Regions from separate parts of the Glutamicibacter sp. 363 genome, predicted to be linked through region 1. Evidence: riboswitches for the same ligand, from Rfam matches in the RefSeq annotation. Region 1 holds a riboswitch; the other holds the start of a gene.

Region 1 (7,728 bases):
CAAGGGCCCATCGATGGGCAGCGCCTTGAACTCAAGCCCGTCGCCGCGCAGCGCCGCGATCAAGGGGTCATTGGCCGCTCCGGGGAGCAATGCCAGGCTCTGGGCACCGGCGATCGAGATCGCCCGGGAAACATTGACTCCCTTGCCGGCGGCTTGGGTGTGGCTTCTGGCCGCGCGCTGGACCGCTCCGTGGGCCAGCGGATCCAGCAGCTCGATGGTCTTGTCCAGGGCCGGGTTGCAGGTCAGGGTGATAATCATGCGACCACTACCTCTACCTCGGCTAGTTCCAGGGCGCGGGACAGCTCGGCTTCCGGGGCGTGATCGGTGACGATCGTGTCCACCTGGTCCAGCCGCGCGAAGCGGACCAGGGTTTCCTGCTCGAATTTCGAGGAATCCACCAGGAGGACCACCCGGCGGGCGCTGGCGACCAGCGCCGTTTTGACGGCGGCTTCCAACGGGTCCGGGGTGCTCAGCCCGAAGCCGGCATGCAGGCCGTTGGTTCCGATAAAAGCAATGTCTGCGCGGTAGTTCGCGTATTCCTGTGCGGTGCGCGCCCCGCTGCTGGCGCCGGTGATTCCGCGAACTCGTCCGCCAATCATTTCCAAGGCAATCTGCGGGCTTTGCATCAGCGCGGTGGCGATCGGCAGCGCGTGGGTGATCACCACGAGCCCCGACCCTGCATTGGTTTTCACCATGCGTTCGGCGAGAATCTCGGTGGTGGTTCCCGCATCGAGAATGACCGAGGCATCGGAGACCGGGAGCAGGCTCAGCGCGCGCTGGGCAATCCGGGCCTTGGCCTCGGCGTGGATGGCAGTGCGGGCTACATAGCTTTCCTCGCGGGTGCTCGCCTCGCTGGCCGCGACCGCACCGCCGTGCACCCGGCGCAAGAGGTTCTCTGATTCCATCTGGGCCAGATCGCGGCGGACCGTTTCGGCGGTGATCTCGAAGCGCTGGGCCAGCTGAGCGACGGTTACTTTCCCGGCATTCGCCAACTGATCAGTGATTAGCCGGTGTCTTTCCTCGGCAAACATCTGCGCCTCCATGAAGTCATGATCTACAACACACGAATCTGTGTTTCCATGACTTTATGCCCGTTTGCGTGGGGTAGTCAAGATGAAATCCAAAAATATTGTGGATTAATCTTTGCTTGCGTGGGGTTATCCGTTCAAAAGACAAAAATCGGTGGGTCCTCTCCGCAGAGGGAACCCACCGATCGAGGTATTGAGCCGAGCGCTACGCCAGGATCTGGCGTTTGGAAGAAATGACTCCGGTGTTGAAGCCGGCCAGGCGCAAGCCGCCGTGGAAGCGTGCGTGCTCAATCTTGACGCAGCGATCCATGACCACGTTCAGGCCCGCCGCCTCGCCGCGTGCGGCGACTTCCTCATGCCAGGATCCAAGCTGCAGCCACAGCGTTTTCGCGCCCACCGCCACGGCCTCATCCAGTACGCCGGGAAGGTCATCGTGCTTTCGGAAGACCTCAACCAGATCCGGGGTCTCCGGCAGATCCGCCAGCGACTTGTAGACCGGCTGGCCCAGAATCTCGTCGAGCACCGGGTTGATGAAGTACACCTTGTACTTCGAGGAGGACAGCAGGTAGGTGGCGACGAAATAGCTCGCACGCGAGGGCTTATTCGAGGCGCCAACAATGGCGATGACCTTTGTATCGCGCAGGATCTGCAGGCGTTCGGCCGCGCCGGGCGCCTGCCAGGTGCGTTCTTCGATGCTCATTAGTTCGCTCCCTTCGAAGCGGCTGGCACGGCGCAGGCGGCGCCGTCATAGGTGGGAGTGTCGAGCTGTTCGTCCGCGGTGGCTGCCTGCGAGGCGCTCAGCGCCTGATCAAGGTCCCAGATGATGTCTTCGACGTCCTCCAGGCCAACCGACAAGCGGATCAGGTCCTCCGGAACGCCGGCGGCAATCATCTGCGCGGCGCTCAGCTGCTGGTGCGTGGTGGAGCCCGGGTGCAGCACCAAGGTGCGCGCATCGCCGATATTCGCCAGGTGGCTGGCCAGCTGCAACGCCTCGATGAACTTGGTGCCGGCCGCACGCCCACCCTTCACGCCGAAGCTGAAGACCGAGCCGACGCCCAGGGGAAGCAATTCGGTGGCCCGCTCATGCTGTGGGTGGGATTCCAGGCCCGCGTAGTTCACATAGCCGACGCGGTCATCGGCTTCGAGCCACGCGGCGATCTGCTTCGCGTTGGCCAAGTGGTTGTCCATGCGCTGCGGCAGCGTCTCCAAACCCTGCAGCAGCTGGAAGGCCGACTGGGCCGGCAGGGAGGGACCGAAGTCGCGCAGCTGCTCGCTGCGCAGCTTGGTCAGGAAGCCGTACTCGCCGAAGTTATCCCACCAGGACACGTTGCCGTAGCTCGGCACCGGTTCGGTCATAGTGGGGAACTTGCCGTTGCCCCAGTTGAAGGTGCCGGCCTCGATGACCACACCACCCAAGGTGGTGCCGTGGCCGCCGATGAACTTGGTCGCCGAGTGGATCACGATGTCCGCACCGTGCTCGATAGGGCGCAGCAGGTACGGCGGGGTCAGCGTGGAGTCGACCACCAGCGGCAGGTTGTGCCGGTGCGCCACCTCGGCCAGGCCCTTCAGGTCTGCAATGTCGCCGGAGGGGTTCGCCACGATCTCGGTGTAGACGGCCTTGGTGTTTTCCTGGATGGCAGCCTCAAAGTCGGCCGCCTCGTTGGAATCGACGAAGGTGGTGTTGATGCCGAAGCGGCGCAGGGAGACGTCCAGCTGGGTGATGGTGCCGCCGTAGAGCTTGGAAGAGGCCACGATGTGGTCTCCGGCCTGTGCCAGCGCCGCGAAGGTGACGAACTCGGCTGCCATGCCGGAGCCGGTGGCTACCGCGCCGATGCCCCCTTCGAGGGAGGCCATGCGCTCCTCGAAAGCCGCCACGGTCGGATTGCCGATGCGCGAATAGATGTTGCCGTATTTCTGCAGGGCGAACAGGTTCGCCGCATCATCGGTGTCTTTGAAGACGAATGAGGTGCTCTGGTAGATCGGCACGGCGCGTGCGCCATGCTCGGCATCGGGGGTGCCGCCTGCGTGTAGCGCGCGGGTGCGGAATCCAAACTTGTGGTCGGCCATGGTGGCTTACGACTCCTTGTCGACTGGGTCTTCGGCAGGAATCCCGGGTCAATGTCGCATAACCCCTGGAGTCCAGTGGAAAGCAGCTCCATCGGTTCTGGCGGTAGCACCTGATCCACCGGCTGTGGCAGGTTGCTGCGGCGTCATCAAACCAGATCTCTCGGCCGCTCGGGATGGTTAAGTAATAGTCTGTCAATATGTCCTGGGATGACCCAACAATGAGTCCTAAGGTTGCGAAGGTTGAAGCGCAGACTGATTCGGGTGCGGCGCCGCGGTTACCCTATGCTCGAATTATGGACACCGCGCTAGCACTGGTACGACACGGGCAGACCGACTGGAATCTTGCGGGTCGGCTCCAGGGCCGCACGGACATCGAGCTGAACGAGACCGGCCGCGAACAGGCGCGCGCGGCCGGGCGAGCGCTCATGGGGGAGGGGTGGGATCTGGTGCTCGCCTCCCCGCTGTCCCGCGCCCAGGAGACCGCCGCGCTCATCGCCGCGGAACTCGGCGTCGACACCGGTGCCCCGGTTGCTCACGCGGTTGAACGCGGCTTCGGTCCGCTCGAAGGGCGGGTCATGATCGAAGTGACCGAGCGGGAAGCGGCTGCGCTGGCGGGGCAAGCCGAGAGCCGTGAACTGGTGCTGCAGCGGATGCTGCTCGCCTTGACCGAACTGATTCAGGCAAACCCCGGCCGCCGCATGCTGGTGGTCAGCCATGGGGCCGCCATGCGCATCACCCGCGACGCGCTCGCCGGGACCCGCGCCGAGCGGGGAGTGGAAAATGGAGAAGTCATTCCGGTCAGCCTTGCCCGGCTCGCCGAACTCGTTCAGGAACACGATCTTGCGGACGCCCGCTAGGCTCGTTTGCCACCCAGTGATTATCCGGCACCGGGCCGGTACTGCTTAAGCACCGCTAGGCAGCCGCGGAGAATCTTTCTCGAAGAAAAATCCCCACGAAACCTCACAAAACATCGCGGCGGTACGTTTACATGGTGAAAGCACCGAACCAGGAGCAGCATGAAACAGCCATTCGAACGCATCGTCCAGGCCCACGGGCTGAGCGTCCTTCGGGTTTGCCGCGCCCTGCTCGATGAGCACCGCGCGCAGGATGCCTGGTCCGAAACGTTTCTCTCCGCGCTGAAGGCGTACCCGGAGCTGGATGAGGAGGCGAATGTCCAGGCGTGGCTGGTGCGCATCGCCCATCGCAAGGCCATCGATGAGCTCCGCCGGCACAAACCAGAACTCAGCCAAGCAGAGGTCCAGCCAGCCACTCGGGCATCGTCCGAGACCAGCGCGGAGGACCACGTGGCAAACATGGAGCTGTGGCAGGCAGTGAAGCTGCTGCCACAAAAGCAGCGGCTGGTCGTGGCCTACCGTTATCTGGGTGGGCTCGGCTATGCCCAAATCGCCGAGATTCTCTCCGGCAGCGCGGATGCTGCCCGGCGTGCTTCAGCCGACGGAATCAAGAACCTGCGAACCCACCTGTCGCAGGATCAACTACCAGGAGGCGACCGATGAACACGCAAACTCCAGACTCCAACCCGACCTCATCCGAGGCGCAGCTGCTGCGCGAGCTCCATACGCGCCTGGAGCGTAGCGCGGGGGAGCAGCAGTTGATCGATATCGCCTATCGGGTAGTGGATTCGCCCATCGGGCGGCTGCTTATGGCCTGCACGGAGGTGGGGCTGGTTCGGGTCGCCTTCGAAAGCGAGGGGCATGAATCGATCCTCGATATCCTGTCCGGCAAAGTGGGTGCGCGGATCTTGCGCGCGCCAGCAAAACTGGACAATGTCGCCTGGCAGCTCGAAGAGTACTTTGCCGGGGACCGGCAGGAATTCGAAGTGCCCTTGGACCTGCGCCTCTCGACCGAATTCCGCAGGCAAGTCCAGCTGGAACTGAGCCAGATAGGCTACGGCGAAACCTGGAGCTATGCCCGGATGGCCGAAAGGCTCGGCAAGCCCAAGGCGGTGCGCGCGGTTGGATCGGCCTGCGCCACCAATCCGCTGCCTATCGTCCTGCCCTGCCACCGGGTCCTGCGCACCGATGGTTCGCTCGGCGGCTATCTGGGTGGGCTGGAGACCAAGACCTACCTGCTCCGGATGGAAAATCCGGATCGTTCAGAACAAGCCCCGGTCCTTTTCTAGCCCGAGCCACGGAGCTAAGCCGCACAGACCTGGGGATGGTGCTCGGGGAGCGCTTGATAGCTCGGTAACGCAATGAACTATTCATCCGCGAACTCCGCGGCAAAGTGCCTCCACCTCGGGGCCCGCCCCACATGTTTTCTACCGCCGTTCTGCCCGCGTACTGGTGGCGTATTCCAATCGCTGCCTGCCCGGTTCATGTTAGTGTTGAAGCATGCCCTTTTTGGTTTCGTCCCACGTGCAGCGGTTGATCGCTGCGGTGTTCCCGAACTCAAAATTACTGACGAAACGGGCTAGCGGCACTAACGGGTGGATGAGTTCCTGGGGAACCAATGCCCATGGCGAGATCGCCGGCTGTCCACCACCGCGCTCCTGATCTGCGCGGCTCTCTGCTCTCTTTCTTGATCGGTGGATTCCGCGCGCCATCGCGCCCGCATACCTCTTCTGAGAAAGACACCTTACTTTGTCGCACCATTCTTCCGACGTAATTCGTCAAGCACCCCATTCCATCTGGCGTGGAATCCACCAGACATTAAAGCAGGACTCGGTCGGCGGCTTGTTGCTGCTGTGCGCAACGGTCGCTGCGCTGATCCTCGCCAATTCCCCCGCCGCGTCCTGGTATGAGGATCTACGGAACTTCACTTTCGGCCCCGAAGCGCTGCACCTGAATCTTTCGGTAGGCACGTGGGCAGCCGACGGGCTGCTGGCAATCTTCTTCTTCGTGGTCGGCCTGGAATTGAAGGAAGAGTTCGTTGTCGGCAAGCTTCGCAACCCACGCACCGCGTTGGTCCCCATCGCTGCCGCAATCGGCGGCGTAGCCCTGCCTGCGCTGTTCTACGCGTGGGTGATCACCAGCGCCGGGAGCGACGCGATCAACGGCTGGGCGATTCCTGCTGCCACCGATATCGCCTTCGCGATCGCGGTCATCGCAGTCGTCGGAAAGTTCCTCCCGCCGGCGCTGCGCACGTTCTTGCTGACCCTTGCGGTGGTTGACGACCTCTTGGCGATTTCGATCATCGCGATCTTCTACACCGATGATCTAGCGTGGCTGCCGCTGGCTCTGGCCCTGATTCCACTGTTGGTGTTTGCGTTCGCCGTGCAGCGCGGCGTGCGTGCGTGGTGGATCCTGATGCCACTAGGCATTGCGGTGTGGGCGCTAGTGCATGCCTCGGGTATCCACGCGACCGTGGCCGGGGTGCTGCTAGGTTTCATGGTTCCGGTGGTCGCAACCTCGCGGGCGCGGGTGAAGATCGGCACGACCAATGACGGCCAACCGGTATATGACGGGCTAGCGGCGCATTTTGCGGACCGCTGGAGCGTGCCCTCATCGGTAGTCGCCATCCCCGTGTTCGCCTTCTTCGCCGCGGGCGTGGCCGTGGGCGGGCTTTCGGGGCTGGCCGAGTCACTGCTCAGCCCGGTGGCCGTAGGCATCATTGCCGGCCTGGTGCTGGGTAAATCCATTGGCATCACCGCCTCCACCTTCCTGGTCACGAGGATTCCGGGGATCACGCTGGACCGGTCGATCAAGTGGGTGGATGTACTCGGGATGGCCTTCGTCGCCGGAATCGGCTTCACGGTCTCGCTGCTGGTTGGTGAACTCGCCTTTGGCGCAGATGGTGCCGAGGCACAGTATGTCAAGATCGGGGTGCTGTGCGGCTCGCTGCTTGCCGCCGTGATCGGCGCCTTGATCCTCGCAGTGCGTAACCGGAAGTACCGCGCAGACTCATCTTCTTCGGCATAGCTTCGAAAGCTATTGCCCGGGAGCCTGCCTGTGGTTCAAAAATTAGGTCCTGCAAGGGCCAGCGTAGTAGAAAGCAGTTGACCTGATGCCTGATATTTCTTCTCTGCATGCCGACCGAAACCTGGCCTTGGAGCTGGTGCGGGCCACCGAAGCGGCGGCTATCGCCTCTGGCCCGTGGGTGGGTGCGGGGGATAAGCTGCGCGCAGATGGGGCGGCCGTGGACGCGATGCGTTCGCTGCTTGCCTCGGTGCGATTCGACGGGACCGTGGTGATCGGCGAGGGTGAAAAAGATCAGGCACCTATGCTGTTCAACGGTGAACGCGTGGGCACCGGCGAGGGGGCGAAATGCGATGTGGCAGTCGACCCGATCGATGGCACCCGGCTGACCGCCATGGGCCTTGAAAATGCGCTGTCCGTGCTGGCCGTCGCCGAGGCCGGGTCAATGCTCGATGCCTCTTCGGTGTTCTATATGGAGAAATTAGTGACCGGCCCCGAAGCCGCGGAATACGTGGATTTGCGGTTGCCGGTGAAGGAAAACCTGCGGTTGATCGCGAAGGCAAAGTCGGTCGATATTCGCCAGTTGACGGTGAGCGTACTCGATCGTGAACGGCACCAGAATCTGGTTCAGGAAATTCACGCGGCCGGCGCTCGGACCAAGGCACTGGTCGACGGTGATGTGGCGGCGGCGATCGCGGCGGTACGTGAAGGAACCGGCATCGACGCGTTGATGGGCGTTGGCGGCTCCCCGGAAG
Region 2 (7,728 bases), on a different contig from region 1:
GTAGCGCAGTTCGTGTGCCGAGAGCCGGGTGTTCAGTGCGATCAGCACGCCCCCGGCCAGCGGTACCGCGTAGTGGGCCATGAGCATCTCGGGAGTATTCGGCGCCAGCACCGCGACGCGGTCCCCGGGCGCGATCCGGGCCTTGATGACCTGGGCGAAGCGTTGCACTCGCCGCTCGAATTCGGCGTAGCTGTAGCTGCGGGTCCCGTGGATCACCGCGGTCTTCGACGCATATACCTCGGCCGAACGCTGCAGGAATCGCAGGGGTGTGAGTTCCGAGTGGTTAGCCTGAGTCAAGACCATGTGTGCGATATCCTTCGATTCGTATCCGTGGTTTCCTTCAGCATACGTATGTGAGCTGAAACACTTGCGACCTTCATGGTGGCATGAACCTCAGGTTCAATCCAAGAAACGCGGTATCAATTCGTTCAGTGGCCGAAATTCAGCGCCGGGTGACAGTTCGGTCGAGGAGCGCCTCTGGAGAGATGCCGAGAATCCTGTCGTCACCCGCATGCGGGGTGCCGCGACCGTCGGTGTTGTTCGTCAGCACCCAGAGCTCGCCGGTCTCACTGGCCTTCACGTCTCTCAGGCGCCCGTGGTCACCTACGAGGAGCTCGGTGGAATCGTCGGGCGCGCTCAGCTCGACGGCTCGCAGGCGCTCCCCGCGCAGGTTGGCGATGTAGAGGACCCCGTCGTGGATGGCGATGCCGCTGGGGCTCGCGGACTGCGTGCTCCATTGCTGGATCGGGTCGCGGTATTCGGGATCTTCCGCAATGCCTTCGTACGCCGGCCAGCCGTAGTTGGCTCCGGGCTCGATAATGTTCAATTCATCCCAGCGGTTCTGCCCAAACTCGCTGGCATACATGGTTCCGTCGGGAGCCCAAGCGATACCCTGTGGATTGCGATGGCCGACACTGAATACCGGCGAACCGGGGAATGGGTTGTCGTCGGGGATCTCGCCCTGAATGGTCAGCCGCAGAATCTTTCCGCCTAGACTTTCCAGATCCTGAGCCGAGGCTTCATTTCCAGCGTCTCCCACGGTCGCATAGAGCATCGAATCCGGGCCGATGGCTAGACGCCCCCCGTTGTGGATTCCTGCCGATGGCAATTCGGACAGGATCGTCCGCGGTTGACTCAGCGCGAGCGCACCGCTTTCGCCGGAAAGCTCGAATCGCTGGATGCGATTGCCGTCTTCTGCGGTGGAGTATGCGAAAAGGTAGGGCTGTTGATAGGCCAGCCCAAGCAGTCCGCCTTCGCCACCATGGACCACGTCGTCCAGGCGGATGATCTGCCTGGTTTTGCCCGCTGAATCTATTTCCACGATCCGCCCCGAATCGCGTTCCGAAACGATCAGCGTATTTTCGGCGAAGGCCATGGACCAGGGGGCGGCTAGCTCGGCTGCGATACTTCGCGGTTCGGGCGACTTGGTATCGACTGCGCTGCTGCTTGACGTGGGGCCGGGGGAGCGCGGTGCTTCGGAGGCGCATCCGGTGAGCATCGCGGCGCAGGCGAGAATCCCAAGGAAAACGGTGATCTTCGGATTACCAGCTATTCGAGGCCGCATGGTTTCAGGCTAGCAAGATCCGTTCGCTATGCAAGAGGCTGGGCGCTTCGTATCGCACCGAAGGGGAGCGGTATCAGCGGGCCGCGCAGCCGCATCCGAACCCTCCGGTGATTGAATAAATTTCCAATGGACCCTCGAATACTTGTGGCTCATCGAATTTTGGGTTGAATATTTCGATTTGCGAAGCAATTTGTTTGACGCGCGGGAGCTTAGGCCAATATCGTTTTAATCAGAATCATGAGCGTCAGCTAAAGGCCCTGGCTAGCTGGCCGGCAACCCTCTATACGGTAGCGGGGTGCTCCAGGTGAAGATTCGGTGTCGCGCAACACCGCACGATACAAGTACCGCACATCGAGGCGTTAAACCTTCGACGGCGGGTAAGAGCAAGTCAAAGCTGCTTTAGCCTGCCGCCGACCGTCGCCGTACCGGTGGGCATGAAGCAAAGGAAGTCAAGGCATGTCTTTGAATCAGGAACTTGACGCACTGACGCTGCGCAAGGTTTTCGCCCAGCACCCATCGGGAATTGCCACTCTGTGCGCCGAAGTCAACGGGGAAAAGACGGGAATCGTCGCTTCCTCATTCACCGTAGGGGTTTCCTTGGAACCGGCGTTGGTGATGTTTGCCGTGCAGAAAACCTCGAACACTTGGCCGAAGCTGCGGGACGCAAATCGAATCGGCGTTTCGGTGCTCAGCGAGCGCAATGAAGGGGTCTGCGGGCAGATCGCTTCCAAGAGCGGAGATCGATTCCGCGGGGTGGACACCCACACCAGCGACGACGGCTCGTTGTTCATCCATGACTCAACGCTGTGGCTCGACACGACGATCTACAGTGAGGTTGAGGCCGGAGACCATTGGGTCATCCTGTTGCAGGTCCATGGCCATAAGGTCGCCGAGCATTTACCGTCGATTTTCCATGATTCACGATTTCACTCGTTACCAGTCCCGGAACTCGTCTAAATAGTTGTCGTCGCTTCGCGCCACCTGTCATTTTCGCTGACATGTGGCGCGCAGTCGTTTAACTGGCCCGGCGGGCTCGGACCGCGCGGGCGCGTTAAGTTCATATGACCGCAGAGGGGTGCTCTGCATCGAATTGTGGATTACTCGCCTCGAAGTTACGTTTCAGTAGCTTTTTGGAGCGGTGACTACCGCGTTCTTCACGAAGATTCTTTCCACAAAACTATCCACACCTCTGTGGATGGTACGTTGATAAGTCGTTGCAGCAGGTTGAAAACACCGGAATCCCGCGAGTTATGCTGTGGATAACGTCATTTGCGAAGGTTGACTCTACAAAGAAATTAACTTTCTATCCACAGGTGTGCAAACAACAAACTCCAAGTCAGATAGTCATTAGCGCAACTTAAGTGGGGTAATCCACAAGCTTCTCCCCAAGTCGCACACAGGGTCATCCACAGCTAGAGGGGGATTATCCACAGATCTTGTGGATAACAGAGTTTGCGGCTATGGATAAGAGACCTACTGTTGGCTTTGGGACTGATATATCCACAGGTACCGCCGACACGATAACGTCGGTTGGCGGTGACATGCTTGAGTGTTGCCATCATGGCACAAGGGTATTTCCCAGAGGGTCAATAGGGGATGGAAGTGTCAGTTATGAGCGCGGAGCCGGTCTACGAGAGTCAGGGTTCGGAAGCGGGTCGCACCCCGCCGCAGGATATTCCTGCCGAAATGTCGGTTCTTGGCGGCATGATGCTGTCGAAGGATGCGATCGCCGACGTGGTCGAGGCGCTGCGCGGAACAGATTTCTATCGCCCGGCCCATGAATCCATTTTTGACGCAATCATCGATCTCTACGGACGAGGCGAACCAGCCGATGCCGTGACGGTCTCCGATCTGCTCACCAAGCGCAGCGAGATCGCCCGCGTGGGTGGCGCCGCCTATCTGCACAACCTCATCCAGCAGGTGCCCACCGCCGCGAACGCCGGCTACTACGCCGAAATCGTGCGCGAACGCGCCGTATTGCGCCGACTGGTCGATGCCGGGACCCGGATCGTCCAGATGGGCTATTCGCCCGATGGTGAGGTTGACGCGATCGTCAACGAGGCGCAGGCCGAGGTGTACAAGGTCGCCGAGAACCGCAACAGCGAAGACTACGTGCGCCTGAGCGACATCATCGAGGGAACCGTCGATGAGATCGAGAATGCGGCGAACGCCGGCGACGGAATTACCGGCGTGCCAACCGGGTTCTACGAATTCGACGAACTGACCCAGGGGTTGAAGGGTGGTCAGATGATCATCATCGCCGCCCGCCCCGCAGTGGGTAAGTCGACCTTCGCCCTGGACTTCGCCCGTTCCGCGGCAATTAAGAACAATATGGCCACCGTCTTCTTCTCGCTGGAAATGGGCCGCAACGAAATTGCGATGCGCCTGCTCTCGGCAGAAGCATCCATCCAGCTGCAGGATCTGCGCAAGGGTTCGGTGGAAGACGCACAATGGACGAAGATTGCCACCACCATGGGCCGGTTGAATGAAGCGCCGCTGTTCATCGACGATTCGCCGAATATGTCCATGATGGAAATCCGCGCCAAGTGCCGCCGCCTGAAGCAGCGCAATGAGCTGCGCATGATCATCCTCGACTACCTGCAGCTGATGAGCTCGGGCAAGCGCGTGGAATCGCGCCAGCAGGAAGTGTCCGAGTTCTCGCGTAACCTCAAGCTGCTGGCCAAGGAACTCGATGTTCCGCTGGTTGCCCTCTCGCAGCTGAACCGTGGTTCCGAGCAGCGCACCGACAAGAAACCAATGATCTCGGACCTTCGTGAATCGGGATCGATCGAGCAGGACGCCGATATGGTAATCCTGCTGCACCGTGACGATGTCTACGACAAGGAAAACCGTCCGGGTGAAGCCGACGTGATCATCGCAAAGCACCGTGCCGGCCCCACCAAGACCATCACCGTGGCGTTCCAGGGCCACTATTCGCGCTTCAGCAACATGCAGAACGACGGCTAGCCTGCCGAGGCAGGCCTACGGCACAGGGAAGGGTCCAGAAATCCGCAAGATTTCTTGGCCCTGCCCCTTGGTTCAGCTGCGTTCTCCGTGCATCGCTGCGTGCCGTTGATAGTGCTGAAAGCGCCGTCCATTCGCGCCGCACCTGGGGCTGGCTGCCTAGAAAAGGCCAAGAACACCGCTGGAGAGTATCCCGGTAGCTCCCACCATCAGCGCTAGGCAGAGCGCGGTGATCTTGACCAGTCGGCGACGCGTATCTTCGTTAAGCATGGGTTCAGCTTACAAAGCCATGCGGTGCATCCACTAACCATCGGTGCCGAATCGGCGTCCGAGACGTTCAATGAAAGAATGGCCGCATGCCATCACCACGTGACTCTGCGGTAGATTCCGCAACGGTTGAGTCGATCTATGCCGCCAAATATTTGGCGACCACCCTGGGCATGTTCGTCCTGGTCTTCTCGGTGGGTTTCGAAGCGTTGGCGGTTTCCACGATCATGCCGCTGGTCAGTGAGCTGCTCGATGGACAGAAGTACTTCGCGCTGGCCTTTGCCGCACCGATTGCCAGCGCGATGCTTGGCATGGTTGCTGCGGGAGAGGTTTCGGACCGAAGAGGCCCGAAGATTCCGCTGTACGCTTCCGTGGCTATTTTTGCCGGCGGCCTGCTTATCTGCGGCACCGCGGCGGATATGCAGGTGCTGATCCTCGGAAGAATTTTGCAAGGCATCGGTGGCGGCGCCGTGACCGTGGCAATCTTTGTGCTGATCGCTCGGGCATATCCGGCAAAATTGCACAGCAAAATTTTCGCACTTTTCGCCGCCGCCGGGGTGATCCCGGCGTTGCTCGGACCGTGGATTGCGGGCCTGATCGCCACATACCTCGGTTGGCGTTGGGTATTCCTTGGGGTGCTGATCTTCATCGCCTTCGCGATCGTGGCGGTCATCCCGACCCTGCATCGCATGGATTCTGCACGCGATGCAACCCTCGGTCCGGTCTCCATCAAGCGGCTACTGCTCGCGGGGTTCACCGGGGCTTCGGTGATCGCCATGAACCTGCTTGGGCTCATGGACAATGGGTGGCCCTCCGTCGTCGCCCTGCTGTCAGCGTTGGCGCTCGCCCTGTTAGCGATCCGGCCGCTGCTGCCCGTAGGGACCTTCAGCGCCCGGCGTGGAATGCCAGCCACGGTGCTGACCCGATCGCTGGTGGCTGGAGCATTTTTCGGCACAGAGGTCTACCTGCCGTATTTGCTGCGCGAAGACTATTTTCTGCCTCCGGACCGCGCGGGTCTGGTGCTCACCGCCTCCGCATTGTCCTGGGCCCTGGGCTCGTGGCTGCAGGGGAAAGCCGGTGAACGTTTAAGCAATTCCGCATGCATCGGAATCGGCGCCCTGGCCGGGGCGTTTGGCATCTCCACCGCGCTTTATGCCGCGTTGTTCCACCCGCCGGTGGCCATCATCGTGGTTGGTTGGGCGATAGGCGGATTTGGAATGGGAATGATCTTCCCACGCCAAAACGTGAATATGCTGGCCCTCTCCGGCAAGCAGGAACAAGGATTCAACTCCTCGGCGATGACCATGGCGGATGCGCTGGGCAACGCGGGAGTGACCGCGCTTGGCGGGGTCATCTTCGCCACGGTGGCAGTGGGGCTGGGCTTCGCCGCGGTCTTCGCCTTCTCGTTGTTCCTGATCATCGTACTGCTGGTCGTTACGCCGCGGATCGAATCCCCGGCGGCGGCTGGCCCTAAGTAGCCCAGGCGTATGGAAACTGAGCTCCCAGCCATCGGCGCACCGGCCACCAGGGCGCTGCTAAGCGCTGGTATCACGAGCCTCGAACAAGCGGGCGAAACCGGCGAGAAAGCGCTGCTTCGGTTGCATGGCGTCGGACCAAAAGCGCTGCGCATCCTCCGTGAAGCCCTGGACAAGCAGGGTCTTGAGCTGCGCAGCTAGGCGCGTGGCAGGACTTTCAGGTGCTCTGGGGTCGTCGCGACGAGGTGTGGCTGGTATTCGGCGTGCTTAGCGACATAGGCCTTGACGTACGGGCAAACTGCCACGATCTTGGCTCCACCGGCGATGGTGTTGTCCAACGCGAATTTCACCAGCACACTGGCCAGTCCTTGTCCGCCGTATTCTTCGTCCACGGTCGTGTGGAAAAAGATCCGCTCGGTGCCAGCGGAACCGGTGAATTCTCGAAAGTGGGTTGCGCCAATGACCTTTCCATCATCGTCCAGTGCATATCGCCGACGTTCGGGCAGGAAAACAGGTGTGATTTCGCTCATTTGGTGGCCGCTTTCTAGGAGGGGTTAACTCGTGTACGTAGTCGGACGGTAGGTAGCGCCGGCGCCGGCAATGGCGCGGGAGTGTTTTCCGGGAATGGGCCAAAGCGGTCCTCCGAGCTGTCTCCTGGTTCGGCGCCGATTTCCGCTTGGTACTGCGCGCGGAATGCGAGGACTTCTTCATGGCTGCGTCCCACGAAGTTCCACCACATGAGGATCTCCTCTTTAAGCGGCTCTCCGCCGATCAGCAAAGCGCGGACCGGCTGCTCGCCGGCAGTGATGCGCAGCGTGGTGCATCCGGCCCGGACGAAGCCCAGTTCGCGGTGCTCAAGTGGTTTGCCGTTGACCGTCGGGCGGCCCTGATCAACGAGTACACCGTGTTCGTGATGTGCGGGGACCACGATTTCGACCTCGGTATGCGGGTCCAGATGCAGTTCGGCCCCGCTGAGTTCGGTATGCGTCTTCACCGGGGAGGTGAGGCTCTGCTCGCCAATCGCGAGAGTGCCGAGGAAAACGTTGAGCATCCATCCTTGGCCGTATATCGGTTCGGGACGGTAATTTTCGAAGGTTGGTTCCATATTGCGCACCCGGTCAGGCAGGGCGGTCCATAGCTGGGCTCCGTGCAAGATCGTGGTTTCTTCGCAGAGCATTTCGGAATGCGTGATTCCGTATCCAGCGGTCATGAGGTTCAATTCACCGGGGCGCACTTTGGCCTTATGCCCGGCCGAGTCGATGTGTTCGATTTCGCCGGAGAAGAGCCAGGAGACGGTCTGCAGTCCGGTGTGCGGATGCCGTGGAACGTTCATCCCGCCGGTGAGCGCTACGTCGTCCGGTCCGTAGTGGTCGAGGAAGCACCACGCGCCGATCAGGCTGCGCTGTTTCTGCGGAAGAGTCCGGGAGACCGTCATGGCTCGCGGGCCACCGAGGGGGA

Evidence for each region. Region 1 has a riboswitch for S-adenosylmethionine ahead of ACT3UA_RS14970 (O-acetylhomoserine aminocarboxypropyltransferase/cysteine synthase family protein). Riboswitches for the same ligand answer to the same signal wherever they lie in the genome.
Region 2: linked by a shared signal. The riboswitch ahead of ACT3UA_RS01880 (flavin reductase family protein) and the one ahead of ACT3UA_RS14970 (O-acetylhomoserine aminocarboxypropyltransferase/cysteine synthase family protein) in region 1 are both predicted to bind S-adenosylmethionine.

What each region holds. Positions count from the first base shown of each region.
Region 1 is NZ_JBQSYR010000026.1:15,613-23,340, forward strand. Features, by position in the region: gene ACT3UA_RS14955 (1-phosphofructokinase family hexose kinase) at 1-258, opposite strand, end outside; gene ACT3UA_RS14960 (DeoR/GlpR family DNA-binding transcription regulator) at 255-1,031, opposite strand; gene ACT3UA_RS14965 (CoA-binding protein) at 1,234-1,728, opposite strand; gene ACT3UA_RS14970 (O-acetylhomoserine aminocarboxypropyltransferase/cysteine synthase family protein) at 1,728-3,095, opposite strand; SAM riboswitch class I at 3,181-3,275, opposite strand; gene ACT3UA_RS14975 (histidine phosphatase family protein) at 3,314-3,952, shown strand; gene ACT3UA_RS14980 (RNA polymerase sigma factor) at 4,112-4,612, shown strand; gene ACT3UA_RS14985 (methylated-DNA--[protein]-cysteine S-methyltransferase) at 4,609-5,238, shown strand; gene nhaA (Na+/H+ antiporter NhaA) at 5,699-6,976, shown strand; gene glpX (class II fructose-bisphosphatase) at 7,062-7,728, shown strand, end outside.
Region 2 is NZ_JBQSYR010000002.1:64,777-72,504, reverse strand. Features, by position in the region: gene ACT3UA_RS01890 (AMP-binding protein) at 1-303, opposite strand, end outside; gene ACT3UA_RS01885 (PQQ-dependent sugar dehydrogenase) at 443-1,564, opposite strand; SAM riboswitch class IV at 1,798-1,914, shown strand; gene ACT3UA_RS01880 (flavin reductase family protein) at 2,021-2,521, shown strand; gene dnaB (replicative DNA helicase) at 3,176-4,531, shown strand; gene ACT3UA_RS01870 (MFS transporter) at 4,885-6,273, shown strand; gene ACT3UA_RS01865 (DNA-binding protein) at 6,283-6,471, shown strand; gene ACT3UA_RS01860 (GNAT family N-acetyltransferase) at 6,468-6,800, opposite strand; gene ACT3UA_RS01855 (pirin family protein) at 6,815-7,728, opposite strand, start outside.